Linked DNA regions of Paraburkholderia bryophila. The protein of the gene in region 3 interacts with the protein of the main gene of each other region in a pairwise test. Links are inferred from orthologs where the notes say so. Each region holds a gene or a part of one and is shown on either strand. Other genes may lie near its edges.

Region 1 (7,325 bases), on a different replicon or contig from region 3:
CCGGATGGAGGCGAAATAACATGAAAAAAGATCCTCTGCTGGTACTCGGCTACTACCTGACCTCCGCCGTGGTGCTGGTCTTTTCGGTGTTTCCGCTGTTCTACGCGATCTGCACGTCGTTCAAAACCGGCGACGCACTTTTCTCCAGCGACATTCTGCCGTCCCGGCTGTCGTTCGCGAACTACGTGTCGGTGATGAAGAACCAGCCGTTCGCCACCGACCTGTGCAATTCGCTGCTGACGGCCGGCAGTGTCGTGGCGCTGTCCCTCGGACTCTCACTACTGTCGGCCTATGCGTTGGGGCGCGTGCGATTTCGCGGTCGCGGCACGCTGATGATGACCATTCTCGCGGTGTCGATGTTCCCGCAGGTGACGGTGCTGTCGGGGCTGTTCGAACTGGTCAGTTGGCTCGGCCTCTACGACAAGCTCGGCGCGCTGGTGCTGAGCGACCTGATCTTCACGTTGCCGTTCACGGTGTGGATTCTCGTCACGTTCATGCGCGACCTGCCCAAGGAGCTGGAGGAAGCCGCGTTGATGGACGGTGTCGGTGTCTTGACGCTGATCTTCCGCATCTTCATGCCGCTGTTGTGGCCGGCCGTGGCGGCTACCGCACTGCTCGCGTTTATCGCGGCGTGGAACGAGTTTCTGTTCGCCCTCACCTTCACGCTGTCGTCCGATGAACGCACCGTTCCGGTCGCCATCGCGCTGATCAGCGGCTCGAGCAGCAACGAGTTGCCCTGGGGCGACATCATGGCGGCCTCCGTGATGGTGACCGTACCGCTCGTCCTGCTCGTCATCGTGTTTCAACGTCACATCGTGTCCGGCCTGACGGCGGGCGCAGTCAAAGGGTAATCAACACATCATGCAGATCATGAAAAAGAACAACGACTGGTGGCGCGGCGCCATCATTTATCAGGTCTATCCCCGTAGCTTCCAGGACAGCAATGGCGACGGCGTCGGAGATCTGCCCGGTATCGTCGCGCGTCTGGACCATATTGCCGGGCTCGGGGCCGAGGCGGTCTGGTTGTCGCCTTTCTTCAAGAGCCCGATGCGGGACTTCGGCTACGACGTTTCGGATTACTGCGATGTCGACCCCCTGTTCGGCACGCTCGATGATTTTGACGAACTGGTGGCGCGCGCGCGCGAACTGGGACTGAAAGTGCTGATCGATCTGGTGCTCAGCCACACCTCCGACAAACACCCGTGGTTCGAGGAGAGCCGTGCGAGCCGCGACAATCCCCGTGCGGACTGGTACGTGTGGGCCGACGCCCAGCCGGATGGATCGCCGCCGAACAACTGGCTGAGTATTTTCGGCGGCTCGGCCTGGCAATGGGATACCCGGCGTGAACAGTACTACCTGCACAACTTTCTGAGCAGCCAGCCTGACCTCAATTTCCACTGCCCCGACGTGCAGGATGCCGTGCTGGACGTCGCGAACTTCTGGCTGCAGCGCGGCGTGAGCGGGTTCCGCCTCGACACCGTGAATTTCTACGTGCACGACCGGCAACTACGAAGCAATCCGGCCATGCCGGCCGACCAGCATGGCGCCGGCGTACCGCGTAACAATCCGTATGCGCGCCAGCGCCATCTGTACGACAAGACGCAACCCGAGAATCTGATCTTCCTGAACCGGCTGCGCCGGCTGCTCGACGCCCACCCCGGAGCAATCAGTATCGGCGAGATCGGCGACGATCTGCAGTACCCGACGCTGGCCGCCTACACGCTGGGCGAAGAGCGCCTGCATATGGCGTATGTGTTTACGCTGCTCACCGAACATTGTCAGCCGACTTACGTTCATGGCGTGCTCACCGACTACCTGAACGAGGCACGCAATGCATATGTGTGCTGGTCGCTCGGCAATCACGACGTCGCACGCGTCGTCAGTCGCTGGCAGGATCTCGGCGGCACTCCGCAGCAGCGCGCACGGCTGCTTGCCGCATTCCTGATGTCGTTGCCGGGCGCCGTGTGTATCTATCAGGGCGAAGAACTGGCATTGCCGGAAAGCGACGTGCCGTTCGAGTTGCTGCAGGATCCGTATGGCCAGACCATGTGGCCGGACTTCAAAGGACGCGACGGCTGTCGCACACCCATGCCGTGGGAACCGGGCTCGAACGGCGGTTTCAGTCAGCAGAACCCGTGGCTGCCGGTCAATCCCGAGCACGTGGAACTGTGCGCCACTCGCCAGGCCGACGACGCCAACTCGGTGCTGAGTTTCTACCGGCAATTCATCGCGTGGCGCAAACAGCATCCCGCACTGCATTTCGGCGACATGGAGTTGCTCCCGGTTCATGACCAGGTGGTGGCGTTCCGCCGTACCTATGCGGGGGAAAGCATGTTGTGCGCGTTCAACCTGTCGGATCGGCCGGCGCAGTATCCGATCAGATTGACCCAGCGGTTGAGGCCATGTGACGACAGTGGCTTCGAGAGTCGACTGGGCGAGGCCTGCATCGAACTCGGACCGACGCAAGCGTTCTTTGCTCATCTCCAGGCCGACGATATCCAGTCGGGAGTCGCATGAGCCAGATCCAGCTGACCCATCTGCAAAAACAGTTCGGCGACACACCCGTGTTGTCGGACGTCAATCTCACCATCGAGAAGGGTGAGTTCTGCGTGTTCATCGGCCCGTCGGGTTGCGGTAAGTCGACGCTGTTGCGGATCATCGCGGGCCTCGACGATCCGAGTGCCGGCGAGATCCAGATCGGCGGGCGGGTGGTCAACGACCTGCCGCCGGCGAAGCGGGATGTCGCGATGGTGTTCCAGAGCTACGCGCTCTACCCTCACATGACCGTGTACGAGAACATGGCGTTCGGCCTTAAACACCTGGGCCTGCCGAAAGATGAAATTGGCCAGCGTGTGCAGGCGGCAGCGTCCGCACTCCATCTGGATCCGATGCTCGAGCGCAAACCCGGCGCGCTGTCCGGCGGGCAGCGTCAGCGCGTGGCGATCGGCCGCGCGATCGTGCGCAAGCCCAAGGTGTTCCTGTTCGACGAACCGCTGTCCAACCTCGACGCGTCGTTGCGCGTCAAGACACGGGTCGAGCTCGCCCGCCTGCACCGCGAGTTGCAGAGTTCCACCAGCATGATCTACGTCACGCATGACCAGGTGGAAGCCATGACGCTCGCCGACAAGATCGTTCTGCTGCGGCCGCTCGCCGGCCAGAACGGCGTGGCGAGCATCGCTCAGGTGGGCGATCCGCTCACGCTCTACCACCACCCTGCCAACCAGTTCGTGGCGGGGTTCATCGGCTCGCCGGGCATGAATTTCATCCCGGGCAGCGTGACGGAAGCCGCTCCCCACCAGGTGAAGGTCAAGGTCAACGCCGGCATGACGCCGCTGGTAGCAGGCGTGCACGGCAGTGGGCTAGCGACCGGCGCACGGGTGACCCTCGGTATCCGGCCCGAGCACGTGGTGACGGGGCACGGCGATCTGACTGGTGAAGTGGTCCATATCGAGCGCCTGGGTGAGCATGCCTTCCTGCATCTGGATACCCCGTTGCTCGATCAACCGTTGGTGGTGAAGGTCGACCATCACGGCCCGTCGTTGGGTTCGCGCGTGCCTTTCGCGTTACCGGCGGCGGCACTGCATCTGTTCCATGCGGACGGCACCGCGGTACCGCGCCTGCAATAAAACGCGCGCCGTTTTCAGTTTCGCAAACACCGCCTGAATCAAGCGGCGTTGCGTTCCCACGGGAGCGCAACGCGGCGAGGTTGCGGGCGTACAAAAAGGCCGGATCGTCAGAGTCCGGCCAGACATTTGGAGAAGACGATGAAGTATTTCCGGCCAACACTGATTGCCGCTGCCACCGTGATTGCGAGCGTCGCGGGTCCTGTTTACGCGGACACCGATGTCCCAACCGAAATATCGGCAAACCAGAGCGAGCAGGCCGCCAAATCCGGCGCAACCGGCGCGATTCCTTCCGACGCCGACCCTGGTGCAACGGCTACGCCCACGCCGAGTTTCGCCTCGTTACTGGGTGGGCAGTCGTGGACGCAATTCCACGGCTATTTGCGCGTCGGCGCGGGCACCAGCGATGGTCATTCTCAACAGTGCTTCCAGTTGGCCGGCGCCGCCAGCAAATATCGGCTCGGCAACGAATGCAATATCTATAGCGAACTGGAACTGGATCAGAAGCTCTACCAATTCAGCAACGGCATGCAGCTGTCCGCCGTCGGCATGGTCAACCTGTACAACCCGCTGAACCGGGCGCCGACCTTCGGGCCCAACAGCGGCGGATTCGTTCGCCTGCCGCAGTCTTATGTCCAGCTGACCAATATTCCAGGTATGGACACCGCGCGCATCTGGCTTGGCCGGATCTACTACCACCGCTACAACGTCGACATGATCGACACTTACTACTGGAATCCTACCGGCCTCGGCGCCGGTATCGACAACGTTTCGGTAGGCCACGGTCTGAAGCTGAGCTATGCGTTCTTCCGTCAGGACTATCAGGACGCGCCGAATCTGGTCGATCGTCACGACGTGCAGTTGACCGGCTTTCACCCGAATCCGAATGGCGAATTGCAGTTCGGCGTCTCGTACATCGAGCGTCACGCGCCGATCATCGGCGCCGACGGCGTGCCGCAGGACGCGCATTCCGGCTGGTCGATCACCGTGCAGCACATCCAGACCAACCTGCTGGGCGGCAAAAACCAGCTGGCGCTGCAGTACGGCGTAGGCGCGGGTGCGGATACGCCGGGCGCGAACATCGGTCTCGGCTACACCGGCAACCTGACGAACGACAGCAGCTACAAAGCGATACGTTTGATCGACGGGTTCGATTGGCAATTCAACCAGAACTTCGGCGGTCAAATGGTCGGACTCTACGAGCGATTTATCGCGCCGACCGGATCGGAGACCTGGGTGTCCATGGGTATCCGCCCATCCTACGCGTTTACCAAAAACGTGAAGCTGCAGGGTGATATTGGGCGCGATATCGTGACCCCAGACGGTGGACCTACGCGCACCCTGCTGAAGGCAAGCATCGCGCTGACGCTGTCGATGGACCGCGCGTACTGGTCGCGTCCGGAACTGCGTCTGTTCTATACGTATGCGCACTGGAACCAGGCCGCCCAGAACGCCGCCACACCCGGCGACCCGCTGTCGAGCACGGGCGTCTTCGGCACCTCACGCACCGGTTCCACAGTCGGCGTGCAGATGGAAACCTGGTGGTAACACACGGCTTCGTTGCAATCGCCTCTCAGGCAACGGATTCGATAGGGATGCCGCCATCATGTCGAAGGGCGGCAGTCCCGTCGAATCCGGCGGCTTGAGAGCCGAGCCGGCACCCCTCTCTCAACTCTTCTTCTCTCACTTCACCTTCTTGCGCGAATAGCGGACGCTTCGCAGAGCATTGTCACGTTTAGGTGATGGCGCGCACCCCGCACGCCTGAACGGTCGACGATAATATTCAGACTGAATAACGCTCCTTTCGTCTCGCCAATAGCGCATCGACGCAACGCCATGATGTGCGCTACGCCAACATTTTCAGGAAGTGTTAAAGAAGGATTTATGAGTGAAACGTTATGGTGCGTCCACCTTCCCGAATTAAACGACTTCATCGCAACGGTGTCAGAAGAAGCCGCTGTGCGGGAAGCCGTTGCCATCAACGCGTACCGGGAAAAGTTCGACAATCTGCCGAAAGGATCGACGTTTGCCGTCGCTCGCGAGTGGCCGTTTTCCGAACCGGCGCACGTGCGCTCCCTCGAAGTGGACAGCGGCGACTTGCAACGCATGCCGCATCGAAAAGTCTCCTCCTGTAAAAAACGGAGGAGCATGTCTTCTGTCATGCGGTGGATTATTGGCGGTTTGTCACGATAAACGATACGCGATGCCCGCCTCTCGATTACAGGCGAGTCGGTGCCTTTACCAGACGCGGCTCAAAGGCAGCAATCCAGACTGACCTTCAAATACTCGTAACTATTTTTCACGCTACGCTGTACGTCGCGAACATCCTGCGTTCGCGGAGCCCGCCCCAATAGCGTCGCCACGATATCGAGTGCCTCCCACGGATGGGCGTCGTCATAATGCGCATGCATCTTGAGCCACCGCATCGCACGCTTGCGAATTTCATCCGGATAGCTACGCTCCAGTGCATCGCTGCTGCAAACAAGCGAAGACCACTCTCCCGTCACCCCTTCAATGGCGAAATTGGTCGCTGCGATCGCCACCGGCAATGCATCGCTATTGCAGCTCTTCCAGCACCAATGACTCAGGGCGTAAGCCAGAGAAGACCCCGACGCTTCCTGCATCAGATTGCGCGAGACGTCGTGCGCGGCGGCCCAGTCGACCCAGTAGTCGGCATGGTTCTGCTCGATGCGGATATTGCGCGTGAGATACCGGCGGGCCATTCTCGTGCCCGGCGTTTCCTTTGGGCCCAGTTTCTGCAGATTCATCCCCATGTACTGCGGGAACTGATCGATTACCGGCCAGCCATTGACGAAAAATGCGCGCATTGCCTTTGGGTCTATCTGCGCACTGCTCATCGCCGCGAATATAGGATGCGCCACCACCTGCTGCCTGGCGGAGTGCGTTTCGGCTACCAGGTCCTGCAACCATAGCGGGTAGCTTGCAAGCTCTTTCAGATCACCTTCTCTCGAAAACGAGTCAACCATTAAACCTCCTCAGTATGCACGTCCGCCTCAAGCCAGGGGACCGGCTGTCCCACGTAATATCCTTGCGCACAATCCACCCCCATGCGGAGCAAGGCCCTCAACACTTCCTCACTGCCGACATATTCGGCAATCGTCCGGCACTTCATCGCATGCCCTACTTCGTTGATCGCCGCCACGATGTCAAAACTCACCGGGTCGTTGACCATGTCTCTCACAAAGCTTCCGTCGATCTTCAGATATTCGACGGGCAGTTGCTTCAGATAGCCGAACGAAGACATGCCCGCGCCAAAATCGTCCAGAGCGAAGCGGCAACCTAACGACGTCAACTCGCGCATGAACCGCGCCGCGGCAGTGAGATTCGCGATCGCCGCCGTTTCGGTAATTTCAAAGCAGATGAGGCTGGGGGAGACGCCGGTGAGCGCAAACTGCTCACGCACGAAGTCAAGGAAGCGCTCGTCCACGATCGATGTGCCCGACAAATTGATTGCATATTGAGCGAAGTTTCGCGTCTGAATGCGAGACAGTCTTTCAAGGGCAATGCGAACGACCCAGCGGTCGATGGCCGGCATGAGACCGTAGTGCTCCGCGGCCGGAATGAACTGACCGGGTGCAACGATATTGCCGCCGGCGTTCATGCGCAGCAGCAGCTCCGCGTGAAAGCAATTCGGTCCGGCAGGCGACTGTACGCCGCCGATTTCGACGATCGGTTGAACGT
Region 2 (7,445 bases), 1.2 Mb from region 3 along the record:
TGCTGACCTGTTGCGGCGAGTTCGCTTCATTGGCGAAATTCGCCGTTGCGATCGGAAACTGGGTTGACCCGACGCCCGTCACGAGGACGTTGAGTTGTGCGTTGGCGGCACCGCCGACGGCGATCAGGCACGACGCTACCAGTGTCCGCAGGCCTAGCTTGGTCATCAAACTCATGCTGTATGGTTTCCCCAAAAACGGTTTTACTAACACTTCACGACAGCAGACAGACCCGGAAAGCACTAATTCGTTCCCGAGTGGCGCCACGCTGGGCGAGGCGCCAGGTCTGCTGTCAACTGACTGTCATGCTGCTGAAATCAACCTGCCGGCTTCAAGGTAATCAGGAAGCTCGTCGGCGTCTTGCCGTTGATATCCTGAGGCATCGGGTCGGTACGCTGGACGGCGCGCAAAGCAGCGTCGTCCCACGCCGAGTTTCCGCTGCCGCGCTGGATCGTTGCGTCGAGCAGGGTGCCGGTCGGCGAGCAACGCACGGAAACAACGGTTTCCAGACCGGCCGTTTCACCCCCCCACGAAATGTGCGGGCGCACTGCACGGCGGACCTTGTCCGAGTAACCCGGCGATGTCGCCGTGCCACCCGAGCCGGTGCCCGTGCCGCTCTTGCCAAGCCCATCGGTCGAGCCTGTTCCGCCGGCCGAACCTTGCATCATCTGCGCGAGACGCGCGCGGCGTTCCGAATCCACCTTCTTGGCTTGGGCCGTAGCGTCGGCTTGAGCTTTGGCCTTCGCCGCTTTCTGCGCATCGGCCTTCTTCTGCGCCGCTTCAGCATCGGCTTGCTTCTGCTGTTCCTGCTGCTGTTCTTTCAGCTGTTGCTTTTGCTGATCGGCCAGTTGCTGTTGCTTGAGCTTGTCGGCCTGCTGCTGTTGCTGCTGCTTCTGTTTGGCTGCCGTAGCCTTTTGTGCGGCGAGTTGCGCAGCCTGGTCGGCCGCCAGTTGCTGCTGACGTTTCGCCTCGGCTTCTTGCTGGGCCTGCAACTTTTGCTGACGCAACAGCTCAGCCAGTTGCGCCTGACGAGCCGCTTCCTGTTGCTGGCGTTTCTTTTCCTGCAACGCGATGTCGGCCTGTTCGTCCGGCAGCGGCGGGGCAGGGGCGACCGGCACGGGCGGCGGTGGCGGAACCGGACGCGGAATGGCCGTATCCGGCACCTCGGTCCACAACTCGGCTTCCGCGCCTTCCGGCGTACTGTTTTGCCACTGAATGCCGTGATACAGGAAGAACCCGAGCAACGCGTGCATCACCAGCGCGAACACAAAGGCTCGCCAGGTGCCGCGTTCGCGCGGTGGCTGGAGCGGGTAGTCGGGATTCTTGCGGATCATTGCGATTTGACGAGCAATCCAACGCGTTTGACGCCTTCGCCTTTCAGCTCGGACATCACGTTCATTACAACTTCGTACTTCACGGTTTTGTCGGCGGCGATCACGACCGGCTGATCGGGATGCGCTTGCGCACGATCGGCGATGAAGCCTTTCAGATCAGCCTTCGTCATGTCTTCCTGCTGCTGCGCGCCGGAATCGTCCTTGTATTTGACGCTCATGTTGCCGTCCGCGCGGATGTTCACGATCACGGGCGGCGTTTGCTGTTGCGGCGCGGCGCCGCCGACAGTGGGCAGATTGACGATCGACGGAGCGACCAGCGGCGCGGTCACCATGAAGATCACGAGCAGCACGAGCATCACGTCGATATACGGCACGACGTTGATGTCGGCCATGGCGCGGCGCTGACGGCTGCCGCGCATGCTGGAGGAACGAGAGCCTGCCATCGTGGACTCCTTACTGTGCCTGGCGCTGCAGAATGTTCGAGAACTCTTCGATGAAGGTCTCGAAGCGGATCGCCAGACGATCGATGTCGTGCGCGTAGCGGTTATAGGCCACCACGGCCGGAATCGCGGCGAACAGGCCGATCGCGGTGGCGGTCAGCGCTTCGGCGATACCCGGCGCGACGTTCGCCAGCGTGGCCTGCTGCACGTTGGCGAGGCCGCGGAACGCGTTCATGATCCCCCACACCGTGCCGAACAGACCGATATATGGGCTGACCGAGCCGACCGACGCGAGAAACGCGAGATTGGCCTCGAGCACGTCCATTTCACGCTGGAACGCGGCGCGCATGGCGCGCCGTGCGCCGTCAAGAATCGCGCCCGAGTCATTCAGACGTTTTTCCTTGCCCTTCAGGAATTCGCGCATGCCGGACTCGAAAATGCGTTCCAGCGCGCCGATCGTATGGCGGTTGTTGGCCGCGCTTTGATACAGCGCCTGCAGGTCGCCGCCCGACCAGAAATCGCGTTCGAAGCGTTCAGTTTGCGCGCGCGCCCGGCGGATCGCAAACCACTTGCGGAAGATGAAAGTCCACGACAACAGCGACAGCAACAGCAGCAGCGCCATCACGGCCTGCGCTAGCAGGCTCGCATTGAGTACGAGTGAAACGATCGACAGATCTTGTGTAGTGTTCATAAAGGTTCGTTTTAACGTCCCGGAAGGGGGCGTCCGGCTGCAAGGTCAGTCGAAGCTTGCCGTGAGCAAAACGGAAGCATCGGCGAGATTGCAAGCCGAACCATGCTTTGTGTTGCTAGATCGATATGAGTTCACTGGCCCCGTAACAACGGGGTTCAGTCGTTGTCCGTTGACACGCCGCCGCTGCTCGCGGCCGGCCCGCGCCGCAAAGCGGCCAGAACCGGCGAAGGAATCGCGGCCGGCCGCAGCGCAATGCGATCGACGCAGCCGATCCGGATGGAACCGGTAGCAAGCAGCGTGCCGTCGCGCCAAGCCTCCTGCACGAAGTCGACCGATGCCCTGCCTAGCCGTTCGATCCGGCTCACGACGTTGACAATATCGTCGAGCCGTGCCGGCGCCCGATAGTCGACCGCGGTGCTGCTCACGATAAACATCGTGCCTGTTTCATCCGCGAGCCGGCGCTGGTCGACGCCGCACGCGCGCAGCCATTCGGTGCGCGCCCGTTCAAAAAACTTCAGGTAGTTCGCGTAAAACACGATGCCGCCGGCGTCGGTATCTTCGTAGTACACGCGGATAGACCACGTGCCGCCGATTTCGGTGCCGGGCAGGCTGGTCGACTCATTCATGCGGCGCATTTTACCGGAACGCATACCTTGAGGTCTGTTTCAAAGTGTGCGCCTTACCCGGCGGGCCTCAGCCGCGATGAACGCTCAAAGCGGAGAACGATTGGGCCACCGGCATCAGTTCGATTGTGTTGATGTTGACGTGGGCCGGCCGGGTGGCGATCCAGTAGATCGAGTCGGCGATGTCTTCGGGCGTCAGCGGTTGCACGTTTTCGTACATTTTCGCGGCCTTGTCGTCGTCGCCGCGAAAACGCACGTTCGAGAACTCGGTGCCGCCGCACAGGCCCGGCTCGATGTCGGTCACGCGCAACGCGGTGCCGGCCAGATCGGCGCGCAGGTTCAGGCTGAACTGGCGCACGAAGGCCTTGGTGGCGCCGTAAACGTTGCCACCTGCGTACGGCCAGCTACCGGCCGCCGAGCCAAGGTTAAAGACGTGACCGCGATTGCGCTCCACCATGCCGGGCAGCAAGGCGTGCGTAACCTGCACGAGACCCGTGCAGTTGGTTTCGATCATGGTGTTCCACGCGTCCAGACTCGCTTTTTGCGCCGGCTCGGTGCCAAGCGCGAGGCCGGCGTTGTTGACGAGCACGTCGATTTCGGCGAAATCCGCCGGCAACCCGGCGGGCACCGCCTCGACGGCCGCGCGGTCGCGCACGTCGAGTTCGTAGGGCAGAAGCGCGTCGCCGAGTTCGTCGGCGAGCGCCTGAAGGCGGTCCTTCCGGCGCGCGGTGGCGACGACACGATGGCCGCCCTTGACGAAGGCGCGAGCGATAGCAGCGCCGAATCCCGCGGACGCTCCGGTGACGAACACGATCATTGCATTTTCCTGGTCGGTAAAGGAGAAAGGTCCCAAGCCTACTTCCAATGCGGCGCTGCGGCAAGGCTGAACCAGCCGCATGAGCGGCTGTGGCAGGGACGCGCAGCGGCTTTGCAGCGCGTTTTCATCAGACCTTTGCACGTCGCACCCGAAGGCCGCTGGGCCGGCCTCGCGAGCGCGCCCAGCATCGACGGGAAGCCGGTTGCCTATTCGATCCTCTTCCAATAAACTAACGCGCTCATCCCTGCGTGACTGGCGATAGAACCGGTTCAAGCAATCGGGTTCAAGGTGGAACAACCCACCGTGAAGCGCAGGGTGCCGTTTTGCCGTTTTGCCGTTCGCCTGGGCAGCCGTGATCCGCGCGCATTGATCTGCGCTGACGGTGGCTGTCCTGCCTCGCGTGTGCGGCGTCTCTCTATCCGCCACGTCAGGGCTGGCCCAGCCGCCAGCAGTGCTGCGTACCCTCTACGCAAGATTCGGCGCACGATCCGGTCAACCTGAACACACTCAACGGAATCCGTATGTTTGACAGAGCCCAAAGCACCATCGCCAACGTCGATCCTGAACTCTGGAAAGTGATCGAGCAGGAAAACCGCCGTCAGGAAGAACACATCGAACTGATCGCTTCGGAAAACTACACGAGCCCGGCCGTGATGGCCGCGCAAGGCTCGCAGCTCACCAACAAATACGCCGAAGGGTATCCGGGCAAGCGCTACTACGGCGGCTGCGAATTCGTCGACATCGCCGAGCAACTGGCGATCGACCGCGTGAAGCAACTGTTTGGCGCCGAAGCGGCCAACGTGCAGCCGAACTCGGGCTCGCAGGCCAACCAGGGCGTGTTCTTCGCCATGCTGAAGCCGGGCGATACGATCATGGGCATGAGCCTCGCGCACGGCGGTCACCTGACGCACGGTTCGCCGGTCAACATGTCGGGCAAGTGGTTCAACGTCGTCAGCTACGGCCTGAACGAAGCGGAAGACATCGACTACGAAGCCGCTGAGAAACTCGCTCAGGAACACAAGCCGAAGCTGATCGTGGCGGGTGCTTCGGCATTCGCGCTGCGTATCGATTTCGAACGTCTGTCGAAGATCGCCAAGTCGGTCGGCGCGTACTTCATGGTCGACATGGCGCACTACGCCGGTCTGGTCGCCGCGGGCGTCTACCCGAACCCGGTGCCGTTCTCCGATTTCGTCACCACGACCACGCACAAGAGCCTGCGCGGCCCGCGCGGTGGTGTGATCCTGATGAAGGCCGAGTTCGAGAAGCAGATCAACTCGGCCATCTTCCCGGGCATTCAGGGTGGTCCGCTGATGCACGTGATCGCCGGTAAGGCTGTTGCGTTCAAGGAAGCGCTGTCGCCGGAATTCAAGGTGTACCAGCAGCAAGTGGTCGACAACGCGCGCGTGCTGGCTGAAACGCTGGTCAAGCGCGGTCTGCGTATCGTGTCGGGCCGTACCGAAAGCCACGTCATGCTGGTCGATCTGCGCGCCAAGAAGATCACCGGCAAGGCTGCGGAAGCTGCGCTGGGCGCCGCTCACATCACCGTCAACAAGAACGCGATCCCGAACGACCCGGAAAAGCCGTTCGTGACGAGCGGTGTGCGTCTCGGCTCGCCGGCCATGACCACGCGCGGCTTCGGTGTCAAGGAAGCGGAGCAGGTGGGTCATCTGATCGCCGACGTGCTGGACAACCCGGAAGACACCGCCACGATCGAACGTGTGCGCGGTCAGGTTGCCGAGCTGACCCAGCGTTTCCCGGTCTACCGTTAAGCCGTTATGCACTGCCCCTTCTGCCGTCACGCCGATACGCAGGTTGTCGACTCGCGCGTATCCGAAGACGGCGCAACGATTCGCCGGCGCCGCCGCTGCCCGGCCTGCGACAAACGTTTCACGACGTATGAGCGGGTCGAGCTGGCGTTGCCGTCGGTCGTCAAGAAGGACGGCAGCCGCACGGAATTCGATCGCCGCAAGATCGTCGCGAGCATGCAACTGGCGCTGCGCAAGCGCCCGGTCGCAGCGGACGCGATCGACGCGGCCGTCGCCCGCATCGAGTATCAGTTGCTCGGTAGCGGCGAGCGTGAGGTGCGCAGTGAGCGCCTCGGCGAACTCGTCATGAACGAGTTGCGCGCGCTCGATACGATTGCCTACGTTCGTTTTGCCTCCGTTTACCGGCGCTTTGAAGACGTCTCTGAATTCGAAGACGTAATTGAAGAATTTCGCCGCGCCTCTTCTCCTCCCAAGCCTTCCCGCAAGCGCTGATCGCGGCCGCGCCGCGTGCTGCGTTCGAGTATCCGTTTTTCTCCGCATTGATTCGCGCATTGGTAGCTCCCGCTCCGTTATGGTTCGACGCGTGCATTTTTGCGCGGGATAGCGTCTGAGTACCACCTGGCCATTCGGCCGATTGTTGAGGCCTTTGCGAACCGCTAGATTGGCTGCATTCTTTGCAACGATCAGGGATGCAGATGAAACAGGACGCTGTCTGTCGATCGCCATCCGCCGGCTTTACGCTCGTCGAAACGCTGGCCGTGATTGCGCTACTCGCCGTAGTCGCCGTGCTGACGACGCCGTCGTTCGTCGCCTGGCAGGTGCGGGATCAGATCGACGCCCGCGCAAAAGCGCTTGCCTCGACCTTCGCCTATGCGCGCAGTGAAGCGCTGCGTCGCGGGACACGTATTACCGTCTGCCGGGTCGACGCCGCACGCCGGTGTCTTGCCGCGGGGCAGGCTTGCGCCAACGGCATTGCTGACTGGTCTTGCGGCTGGGCCGTCATGGCGGAGCGCAGCGGCACGCTTTCGCTTTTGCGTGCGCATCCTTCGTTAAGCGCGGTGAGCATCAGCGGGACGCAGACGAATCTCACGTTCACGCCGCCGGCGGGGCAATTGATCGGCACGTTTCGCAGTTTCGAAATCGCACCGCGCACACCTTCAAGAGCAACTCAGGGGAACGCGTGGCGACGCTGTATCCATATCGCCGCCGGGGGACGCGTGCGGATTGTCCAGGGTGCTTGCGGAGCCGTGTCGTGAGGCGACTTTCACGGAGGCCCAAGCCGCGTTATTGTGCATTCACGTGCGACGGCAGCTCGCTAATCGAAGTCATGCTGGCGGTCGCGTTGATGGCGGTGACGGCGCTCGGGTTGATCGCCGGTCAATTGTGGACCGCTCGCGAAGCGCATGCGACGGCCCTCCGTGAGCACGCGGCGTGGATAGCCGATTCGGTCGCGGAGGCCACGTGCGCGCCTGCCACGAGCGATGCCGCGATCCGGCAATGGAACGCGCGAGCGGCGGCGCTGTTGCCGCATGGCCAGGCGTCGGTGGAAGGCAGCGGTGGGTTGTCCGCTGCGCGTGTGACGTGGGTGGCCCCGCGCGACATGCCGCCTGCCGACAATATCATCGACAAACCCGAGTCTTGTGGCGGAGCGGATGCTCCCGCCGGTCTCTCATGCGTCGCATTGGCGTTCGCGAAATGATGACGCGTTCGTCTCCTGCTCGCGGCCACACGCTGGTGGAATTCGTGATCGCCATCGCATTGGGTCTGCTGGTGACC
Region 3 (7,852 bases):
TAGCGGCGCGACATCCGCCGGCAGCGTTTGCCAGACAAAAGCCTGACCTTCGCGGCCGTGCGGCTCGCCGGCCCACTGTGTCACCTTGCAGAAAAACAGCCGCACGTAAGCATGCGGGTAGTCGTGTTCCAGCGTATGCCACAGGTGGCACGCCTTCACGTCGATCCCCAACTCCTCGTGCAACTCGCGCGCGAGCGCGGCCTCGACCGACTCGCCCGCTTCCAGCTTGCCGCCCGGAAACTCCCAGTAGCCTCCGTACGGTTTGCCGGCCGGACGCTGTGCCAACAAATAGCGTCCATCCGGCTGAACCAGCACGCCGACGGCGACTTCCGTCACCTTGCGGCCGGCGGCGTTCGTGCCAGCGTCGCTCATGCCGGGTCCTTCCGGCCAGACCAGTCGCGCGCGAACTGCCACGCCACGCGCCCCGAGCGCGAGCCGCGTTCGAGCGCCCACACCAGCGCATCGCCGCGCGCCGCTTCGACTTCGGCGTCGTCGCAGCCGAAGTGCCGCAGCCAGTGGCCGATGATCGACAGGTAGTCGTCCTGTTTGAACGGATAGAAGCTGACCCACAGTCCGAAGCGCTCGGACAGCGAAATCTTTTCTTCGACCAGCTCGCCGGGATGAATCTCGCCGTCGGACGTGTGCTTGTACGTCTCGTTGTCGCTCATGTATTCAGGCAACAAATGGCGGCGGTTCGACGTCGCGTAAATCAGCACGTTGTCCGACTGCGCGGCGATCGAGCCGTCGAGCGCGACCTTCAGCGCCTTGTAGCCCGACTCGCCGTCTTCGAACGACAGGTCGTCGCAAAACACCACGAAGCGCTCCGGCCGCTGCGCGATCAAGTCGACGATATCGCCGAGATCGTGCAGATCGTCCTTGTCCACTTCGATCAGACGCAGGCCGTCTTTCGCATACGCGTTCAGGCAGGCCTTGATCAACGACGACTTGCCGGTGCCGCGCGCGCCGGTCAGCAGCACGTTGTTGGCCGGTTGCTTATGCACGAACTGACGCGTGTTCTGCTCGATCAAGCCTTTCTGGCGCTCGATGTTTTGCAGGTCGTCGAGCGTGATCGCCGAAATGGCCGGCACAGGCTGCAGGTAACCGCGCCCCTGGCGCTTGCGCCAGCGGAACGCCACCGCGGCCGACCAGTCGATGTTCGGTGCAGCGGGCGGAAGCATCGCTTCCAGGCGGCCGAGTACGGCTTCGGCGCGGGTCAGAAACTGTTCGAGTTTGTCCATGGCTGTGAAGTTAGCGGCCGCGAGGCCGCATCATTAGCTTGATTGAACCTGGTTACGAACGATAGTCGGCGTTGATGCTCACGTAGTCGTGCGACAGATCGCAAGTCCAGATCGTGGCTTGCGCATCGCCGCGGCCGAGTACGACACGAATGCCGATCTCGCTCTTTTTCATGACGCGCTGGCCGTCTTCTTCACGGTAGGCCGGATTGCGGCCGCCGGCAGTCGCGACCAGCACGTCGTCCAGATACAGATCGATCTTGCCGACGTCGAGATCGTCCACGCCGGCATAACCGATTGCGGCCAGAATGCGGCCGAGGTTCGGGTCCGATGCATAGAAGGCCGTCTTCACGAGCGGCGAGTGGCCGATCGCATACGCGATCTGACGGCATTCGCCGACGCTCGAGCCGCCTTCAACCTGCACGGTCATGAATTTGGTCGCGCCTTCGCCGTCGCGCACGATCAGTTGCGCGAGGGTCTGGGCGACCTCAGTCACCGCGTCGCGCAGCGCTGCGTAAGCGGGCGAATCGGTGGAGGTGATTGCCGGCAGGCTCGATTGGCCCGACGCGATCAGGATGAACGAATCGTTGGTCGATGTATCGCCATCGATCGTGATGCAGTTGAACGAACGGTCCGCCACGTGCCTGACCAGCGCGTCGAGCACCGGTTGGGCGACGGCGGCGTCGAACGCGAGGAAGCCGAGCATGGTCGCCATGTTCGGCTTGATCATGCCGGCGCCCTTGCTGATGCCGGTCAGCGTGACCGTGTGGCCGTCGATCGTGACCTGGCGCGAGGTGGCCTTGGGCAGCGTGTCCGTGGTCATGATCGCCTGCGCGGCGTCGTACCAGTGCGCTTCCTTGCGGTTCGCGAGCGCCGCCGGCAAGCCGGCTTTCAGACGATCGACCGGCAGCGGTTCCAGAATCACGCCCGTCGAAAACGGCAGCACCTGTTCCGGCGAGATGTCCGCCAGGCGTGCGAGTTCCGCGCAGGTTTCGCGCGCCGCCACCATACCCGGCTCGCCGGTGCCCGCGTTGGCGTTGCCGGTGTTGATCACCAGCGCGCGGATCGGCTTGCCGCCAGCGCGCACGCGCTCCAGATTCTCACGGCACACCGTGACAGGGGCCGCGCAAAAGCGGTTCTGCGTGAACACGCCGCCGACCGTGGCGCCTTCGCCCACGGAAATGACGAGCACGTCCTTGCGGTTCGGCTTGCGGATATTCGCCTCCGCCCAGCCCAGCGTGACGCCGGCGATGGGATGGAGTTGAGCGGGATCGATCGAGGGGAAATTGACAGCCATGGTCGCGACCTGTCGAAGAAAATGCCGGCAGGCGCCGGCATCGGGGATAGCAAACTGATGGTTCGGGCAGAGGGCCGAACCACCGCGGAATCGACTGAAACGCGCTGCTGAAAAGCGCGTCTGAAACTCGCTACAGCAATGCGCTAAAAGAAGCGCAACAACCAAACGGAGCGACAAAGCGCCCGCATAAAACGACGCGGCGCGCTTAGAAGCGCGCCGCTTTCGGCATCAGGCAATCTTGCCGTGGCACTGCTTGTACTTCTTGCCGCTACCGCACGGGCACGGATCGTTGCGTCCGACCTTCGGCACGTCGTCCGCGTTCACGTTCGGCGCTGCTGTCGACGACGAGCCGTGGCTCATCGCGTCGCCGATCATCGCGGCGGTCGCGGCTTCTGCGGCAACCGGTGCGGCCGACGCCGCTTCGGCAAATTCGGCGTGGCGGAACTCGACGTTCTCCAGATGGCCGCCCTGCTCTTCCATCTGCTCGGCGGCCTGTTCCAACTGTTCCGGCGACTGGATCTGCACGTTCATCACCACGCGGGTGACTTCGAGCTTCACGGCGTCGAGCATGGCGGCGAACAGTTCGAACGCTTCGCGCTTGTATTCCTGCTTCGGGTTCTTCTGCGCATAGCCGCGCAAATGGATGCCCTGACGCAGGTGGTCGAGCGCGGCCAGATGTTCGCGCCAGCTACGGTCCAGCGTTTGCAGCATGATCGAACGCTCGAACGCGCTGAACGACTCGCGGCCGACCAGTGCGACCTTCGATTCGTACGCTTCGTCGCCGGCGGCTTCGACCGCTTCGAGGATTTCGTCCGCGCTGATCGTGTTCGACTCGTTGATCATTTCCTGGATCGCGAGGTCGAGCTGCCATTCGTTGCGCAGCACTTCCTCCAGCTCAGGCACGTCCCACTGCTCTTCGATGCTGCCGGCCGGCACGAACTGATGGACGATATCGCCGATCACGCCCTGACGCATCGCGCCGATGGTTTCGGTGATGTCGTTCGCTTCGAGCAATTCATTGCGCTGCTGATAGATCACCTTGCGCTGATCGTTCGACACATCGTCGTATTCGAGCAATTGCTTGCGAACGTCGAAGTTGCGCGCTTCCACTTTGCGCTGCGCCGATTCGATCGAACGCGACACGATGCCTGCTTCGATCGCTTCGCCTTCCGGCATCTTCAGACGGTCCATGATCGCGCGCACGCGATCGCCGGCGAAAATGCGCAGCAGCGGATCTTCCAGCGACAGATAGAAGCGCGACGAACCCGGGTCGCCCTGACGGCCGGCACGGCCGCGCAGCTGATTGTCGATCCGGCGCGATTCGTGACGCTCGGTGCCGATGATGTGCAGACCGCCCGCGGCCTTCACCTGATCGTGCAACGCTTGCCATTCGTCGTGCAGCTTCTGGATACGGCTTTGCTTCTCCGCGTCGGCAAGCGTTTCGTCCAGTTCGAGGAACGACGCCTGCTTCTCGGCATTGCCGCCGAGCACGATGTCGGTACCGCGACCCGCCATGTTGGTGGCGATCGTGACGCGCTTCGGACGGCCCGCTTCGGCGACGATCTCGGCTTCGCGTGCGTGCTGCTTGGCGTTCAGCACTTCGTGCGGCAAGCCGGCCTGCTTCAGCAGATGTGACAGCAACTCGGAGTTTTCGATCGACGTGGTGCCGACCAGCACCGGCTGACCGCGCTCATAGCAATCGCGGATGTCGCGGATCACCGCGTCATAGCGTTCCTTCGCGGTCTTGTAGATCTGATCCTGCTTGTCGATCCGCTTGGGCGGACGATTGGTCGGGATCACGACCGTTTCGAGACCGTAGATCTCGTTAAATTCGTACGCTTCCGTGTCCGCCGTACCGGTCATGCCGGACAGCTTCGCGTACATACGGAAGTAGTTCTGGAACGTGATCGACGCGAGCGTCTGGTTCTCGCTCTGGATCTTGACGTGTTCCTTCGCCTCGACAGCCTGATGCAGACCGTCGGACCAGCGGCGGCCCGACATCAGACGGCCGGTGAATTCGTCGACGATCACCACTTCGTTGTTCTGCACCACGTAGTGCTGATCTTTGAAGAACAGCGTGTGCGCGCGCAGCGCGGCGTACACGTGGTGCATCAGCGTGATGTTTTGCGGCGCGTACAGGCTTTCGCCCTCGCCGATCAGGCCCCACTCGGCGAGCAGACGCTCGGCCTTTTCGTGGCCCGATTCCGTCAGGAACACCTGACGGCCTTTCTCGTCCAGCGTGTAGTCACCCGGCTTTTCGACGCCGGTGCCGTCGGCTTTCTCTTCGCCGATCTGGCGTTCGAGCAGCGGCGGCAGCGCGTTCATGCGCACGTAGAGTTCGGTGTGATCTTCGGCCTGGCCAGAGATGATCAGCGGGGTGCGGGCTTCGTCGATCAGGATCGAGTCGACCTCGTCGACCACCGCGAAATTCAGGGCTCGCTGCACGCGCGCGTCGGTCTCGTAGACCATGTTGTCGCGCAGGTAGTCGAAACCGAATTCGTTGTTCGTGCCGTACGTGATGTCCGCGGCGTAGGCTTCCTGCTTCGCGTCGTGATCCATCTGCGACAGGTTGATGCCGACCGACAGACCGAGGAAGTTGTACAGGCGCGCCATCCATTCGGCGTCGCGCTGGGCCAGGTAGTCGTTCACCGTGACAACGTGGACGCCGCGGCCCGACAACGCATTCAGGTAAACCGGCAGCGTCGCGACGAGAGTCTTGCCCTCACCGGTGCGCATTTCGCCGATCTTGCCGTAGTGCAGGACCATGCCGCCGATCAGCTGCACGTCGAAGTGGCGCATTTTCAGCACCCGCTTGCTGGCCTCGCGGCAGACCGCGAACGCCTCCGGCAGGAGCTTGTCGAGCGACTCGCCGCTCGCGACGCGCTGGCGGAATTCACCCGTTTTGGCGCGCAGTTGATCGTCCGTCAATTGCTCGATCTGCGGTTCGAGCGCATTGATCGCCGTGACGGTCTTTTGATATTGCTTGACTAGACGCTGGTTGCGGCTGCCAAAAATCTTCTGTAGAAAACCGGTGGTCATCGGATCGGTGTCTGCGTCGCGGCTTCGGCTGGTTCGCGGCGTGCATGATTCGTGCACGTGCGCTCCGGGGTCGGAGGGGCCTCGGCGGCTTAGTCCAAGAGTGAATTCGAATCGGGCATTTTAGCACGCGCCCCCGGCCGCGCCTGTGTCAGCGGTGAGACGGCGGCATGGCATTCCAGCCCCGCCGCGCCGACCTCCGACCGTACGCACTGACGCGGGCTCGCGTGCATCCCGCGCGGTACAATCGCGGCGTGAACGCGCATGGGGCGCGAACACACCGTTACTGTCGAACATGAGCCGTTTTCCGTCCTTTTCAAGACCGCCGCCGCAGCAGTTCAAGGCGCGCCGTCCGCAGCCCGTCGCCGAGGTGCTGAATCGCACCGATGCGTTCGCGGCCCTGCGCGCAGGCGTCGAGCAGATCGCGGCGCTGGAGAAGGATTTGCGCGCGTTGCTGCCGGACTATCTGGCCACCAGCGTGGAACCGGGCTTTATCAAAGACGGCGTGCTGGCGCTGTTTGCCGGGCACAACGCGCTCGCGGCGCGGTTGCGGCATCTCGAGCCGCGGCTGTTGTCGGATTTGCAGCAGCGCGGCTGGCACGTCAATGCGTTGAGGATTCGCGTGCGGCCGCAGCCGGCCAAGGAGCCGCCGCCGGTCAAGCAGGCGCGTATGACGCCGGTCGGCGCGGACGCGTTGCACGCGTTGAGCGAATCGCTGGCGCCGTCGCCGTTGCAGGAAGCGCTGGCGAAAATGGCGGCGCGGCATCGGAGAAATCGCTGAAACGAAACGAAAAAAGCGGCCCAGTGGGCCGCTTTTTCGTTGCTACCACGGGCTCGAAGGCCCGAAGGAATGCGTTACGCAAACGCCGTCTGCGTTTCATACGCGAAGCCGCGCGGCGCCTTCTGCGTGTCGTCGAAAGTGACGATTTCGTACGCGTCTTCATGCGCCAGCAACTCGCGCAGCAGCGCGTTGTTCAGGCCGTGACCCGACTTGTACGCGTCGTACGAAGCCAGCAACGGATGGCCGATCACATACAGATCGCCGATCGCGTCGAGCATCTTGTGCTTCACGAACTCGTCGTCGTAACGCAGGCCGTCGTTGTTCAGAATGCGGTATTCGTCGAGCACGATCGCGTTGTCCATGCTGCCGCCGCGCGCCAGACCGAGTTCACGCATCATTTCCACTTCATGCGCGAAGCCGAACGTACGCGCACGCGCGATGTCACGCACATACGACGTATTGGCGAAATCCACTTCCAGCGACTGCCCGGTTTTATCCACGGCGGGATGACGGAAGTCGATCGTGAATTTGAGCTTGAAACCAAAGTACGGATCGAGACGCGCGAATTTGTCGCCGTCACGAATTTCGACCGGCTTGGTGACCTTGATGAATTTCTTCGCCGCGTTCTGCTCTTCAATCCCCGCCGACTGAATCAGAAACACGAATGAACCGGCGCTGCCGTCCATGATCGGGATTTCTTCAGCGGTGACGTCGACGTAAAGATTGTCGATGCCAAGACCGGCGCAAGCGGACATCAAATGTTCGATCGTCGAAACGCGCGCGCCGTCTTTCTGCAACACCGAAGCCAGACGCGTATCGCCGATCGACAGAGCCGACGCGGGAATGTCCACCGGCGTGGGCAAATCCACGCGTGAAAACACAATGCCGGTGTCTGCCGCCGCCGGGCGAAGCGTCAATTCGACCTTACGGCCGGAATGCACGCCGATGCCGACGGTCTTAACGATCTGTTTAATAGTGCGCTGCTTCAACATGGTGATCTTCTATTCGATTGAAAATCCCAATCGGGACTTTTTGTTCCATAGCACGAATTATACTCCAATACCCTAAGGAGCGTCTTTGCGCGGAACGTATCAATCTGTTTCGCTGCATTACCCCGGGTGCGCCAATCAGGGAAAGCGTGACGGGCCGATATCCGGAACGGAGGCGTTTCCGGTCATCGGCCCGCGTAACGGCCTGTCACAAAAGCGTCTTATCGACCGTTGCCCGGCCACAACATGCGCTCGGGGCGACGGTCTGGACGCCGCGTAACTAGCTCAACGTTGCGAGGATACTCCCTGCATCGCTAACCTCGAATTTGCCGGCAGCCTCGACGTTCAACGTCTTGACCACGCCGTCGTCGACCACCATCGCGTAGCGCTGGGAACGGATTCCCATGCCGCGCGCCGACAAATCCTGCTCGAGACCAAGCGCCCGAGTGAAAGCCGCACTGCCGTCCGCCATCATGCGCACCTTGCCCGAGGCGTGCTGATCGCGTCCCCACGC

What was found. The genes of interacting proteins can lie anywhere in the genome.
Region 1: the proteins of secA (region 3) and GGD40_RS33070 interact in binary tests that used the Escherichia coli proteins (3 or more experiments, as listed by UniProt). The link is inferred for Paraburkholderia bryophila from one-to-one orthologs.
Region 2: the proteins of secA (region 3) and ybgC interact in binary tests that used the Escherichia coli proteins (3 or more experiments, as listed by UniProt). The link is inferred for Paraburkholderia bryophila from one-to-one orthologs.

Annotation. Positions count from the first base shown.
Region 1 is NZ_JACCAS010000002.1:2,709,237-2,716,561, reverse strand. Bases 3,099-5,967 are described here. They hold GGD40_RS33070 (maltoporin), read left to right. Parts: upstream 3,099-3,764; coding sequence 3,765-5,171; downstream 5,172-5,967. Other genes in these bases: GGD40_RS33060 (TenA family transcriptional regulator), read right to left, coding at 5,876-5,967; GGD40_RS33065 (hypothetical protein), read left to right, coding at 5,508-5,816; GGD40_RS33075 (ABC transporter ATP-binding protein), read left to right, coding at 3,099-3,626. Also shown: GGD40_RS33090 (carbohydrate ABC transporter permease), read left to right, coding at 1-19; GGD40_RS33085 (carbohydrate ABC transporter permease), read left to right, coding at 21-851; GGD40_RS33080 (alpha-glucosidase family protein), read left to right, coding at 862-2,517; more of GGD40_RS33075, read left to right, coding at 2,514-3,098; more of GGD40_RS33060, read right to left, coding at 5,968-6,610; GGD40_RS33055 (putative bifunctional diguanylate cyclase/phosphodiesterase), read right to left, coding at 6,610-7,325.
Region 2 is NZ_JACCAS010000001.1:2,150,542-2,157,986, reverse strand. Bases 1,359-4,347 are described here. They hold ybgC (tol-pal system-associated acyl-CoA thioesterase), read right to left. Parts: upstream 3,099-4,347; coding sequence 2,619-3,098; downstream 1,359-2,618. Other genes in these bases: ydfG (bifunctional NADP-dependent 3-hydroxy acid dehydrogenase/3-hydroxypropionate dehydrogenase YdfG), read right to left, coding at 3,157-3,903; tolQ (protein TolQ), read right to left, coding at 1,786-2,463; tolR (protein TolR), read right to left, coding at 1,359-1,775. Also shown: Tol-Pal system beta propeller repeat protein TolB, read right to left, coding at 1-175; cell envelope integrity protein TolA, read right to left, coding at 316-1,332; more of tolR, read right to left, coding at 1,329-1,358; glyA (serine hydroxymethyltransferase), read left to right, coding at 4,425-5,672; transcriptional regulator NrdR, read left to right, coding at 5,679-6,161; GGD40_RS09540 (GspH/FimT family pseudopilin), read left to right, coding at 6,365-6,925; GGD40_RS09535 (hypothetical protein), read left to right, coding at 6,997-7,368; GGD40_RS09530 (PilW family protein), read left to right, coding at 7,365-7,445.
Region 3 is NZ_JACCAS010000001.1:3,336,069-3,343,920, reverse strand. Bases 2,561-5,956 are described here. They hold secA (preprotein translocase subunit SecA), read right to left. Parts: upstream 5,572-5,956; coding sequence 2,761-5,571; downstream 2,561-2,760. Other genes in these bases: GGD40_RS14960 (DciA family protein), read left to right, coding at 5,864-5,956. Also shown: 8-oxo-dGTP diphosphatase MutT, read right to left, coding at 1-372; GGD40_RS14975 (ATP-binding protein), read right to left, coding at 369-1,238; bifunctional glutamate N-acetyltransferase/amino-acid acetyltransferase ArgJ, read right to left, coding at 1,291-2,532; more of GGD40_RS14960, read left to right, coding at 5,957-6,349; lpxC (UDP-3-O-acyl-N-acetylglucosamine deacetylase), read right to left, coding at 6,424-7,341; GGD40_RS14950 (peroxiredoxin), read right to left, coding at 7,619-7,852. UniProt on the Escherichia coli protein: Required for protein export, interacts with the SecYEG preprotein conducting channel.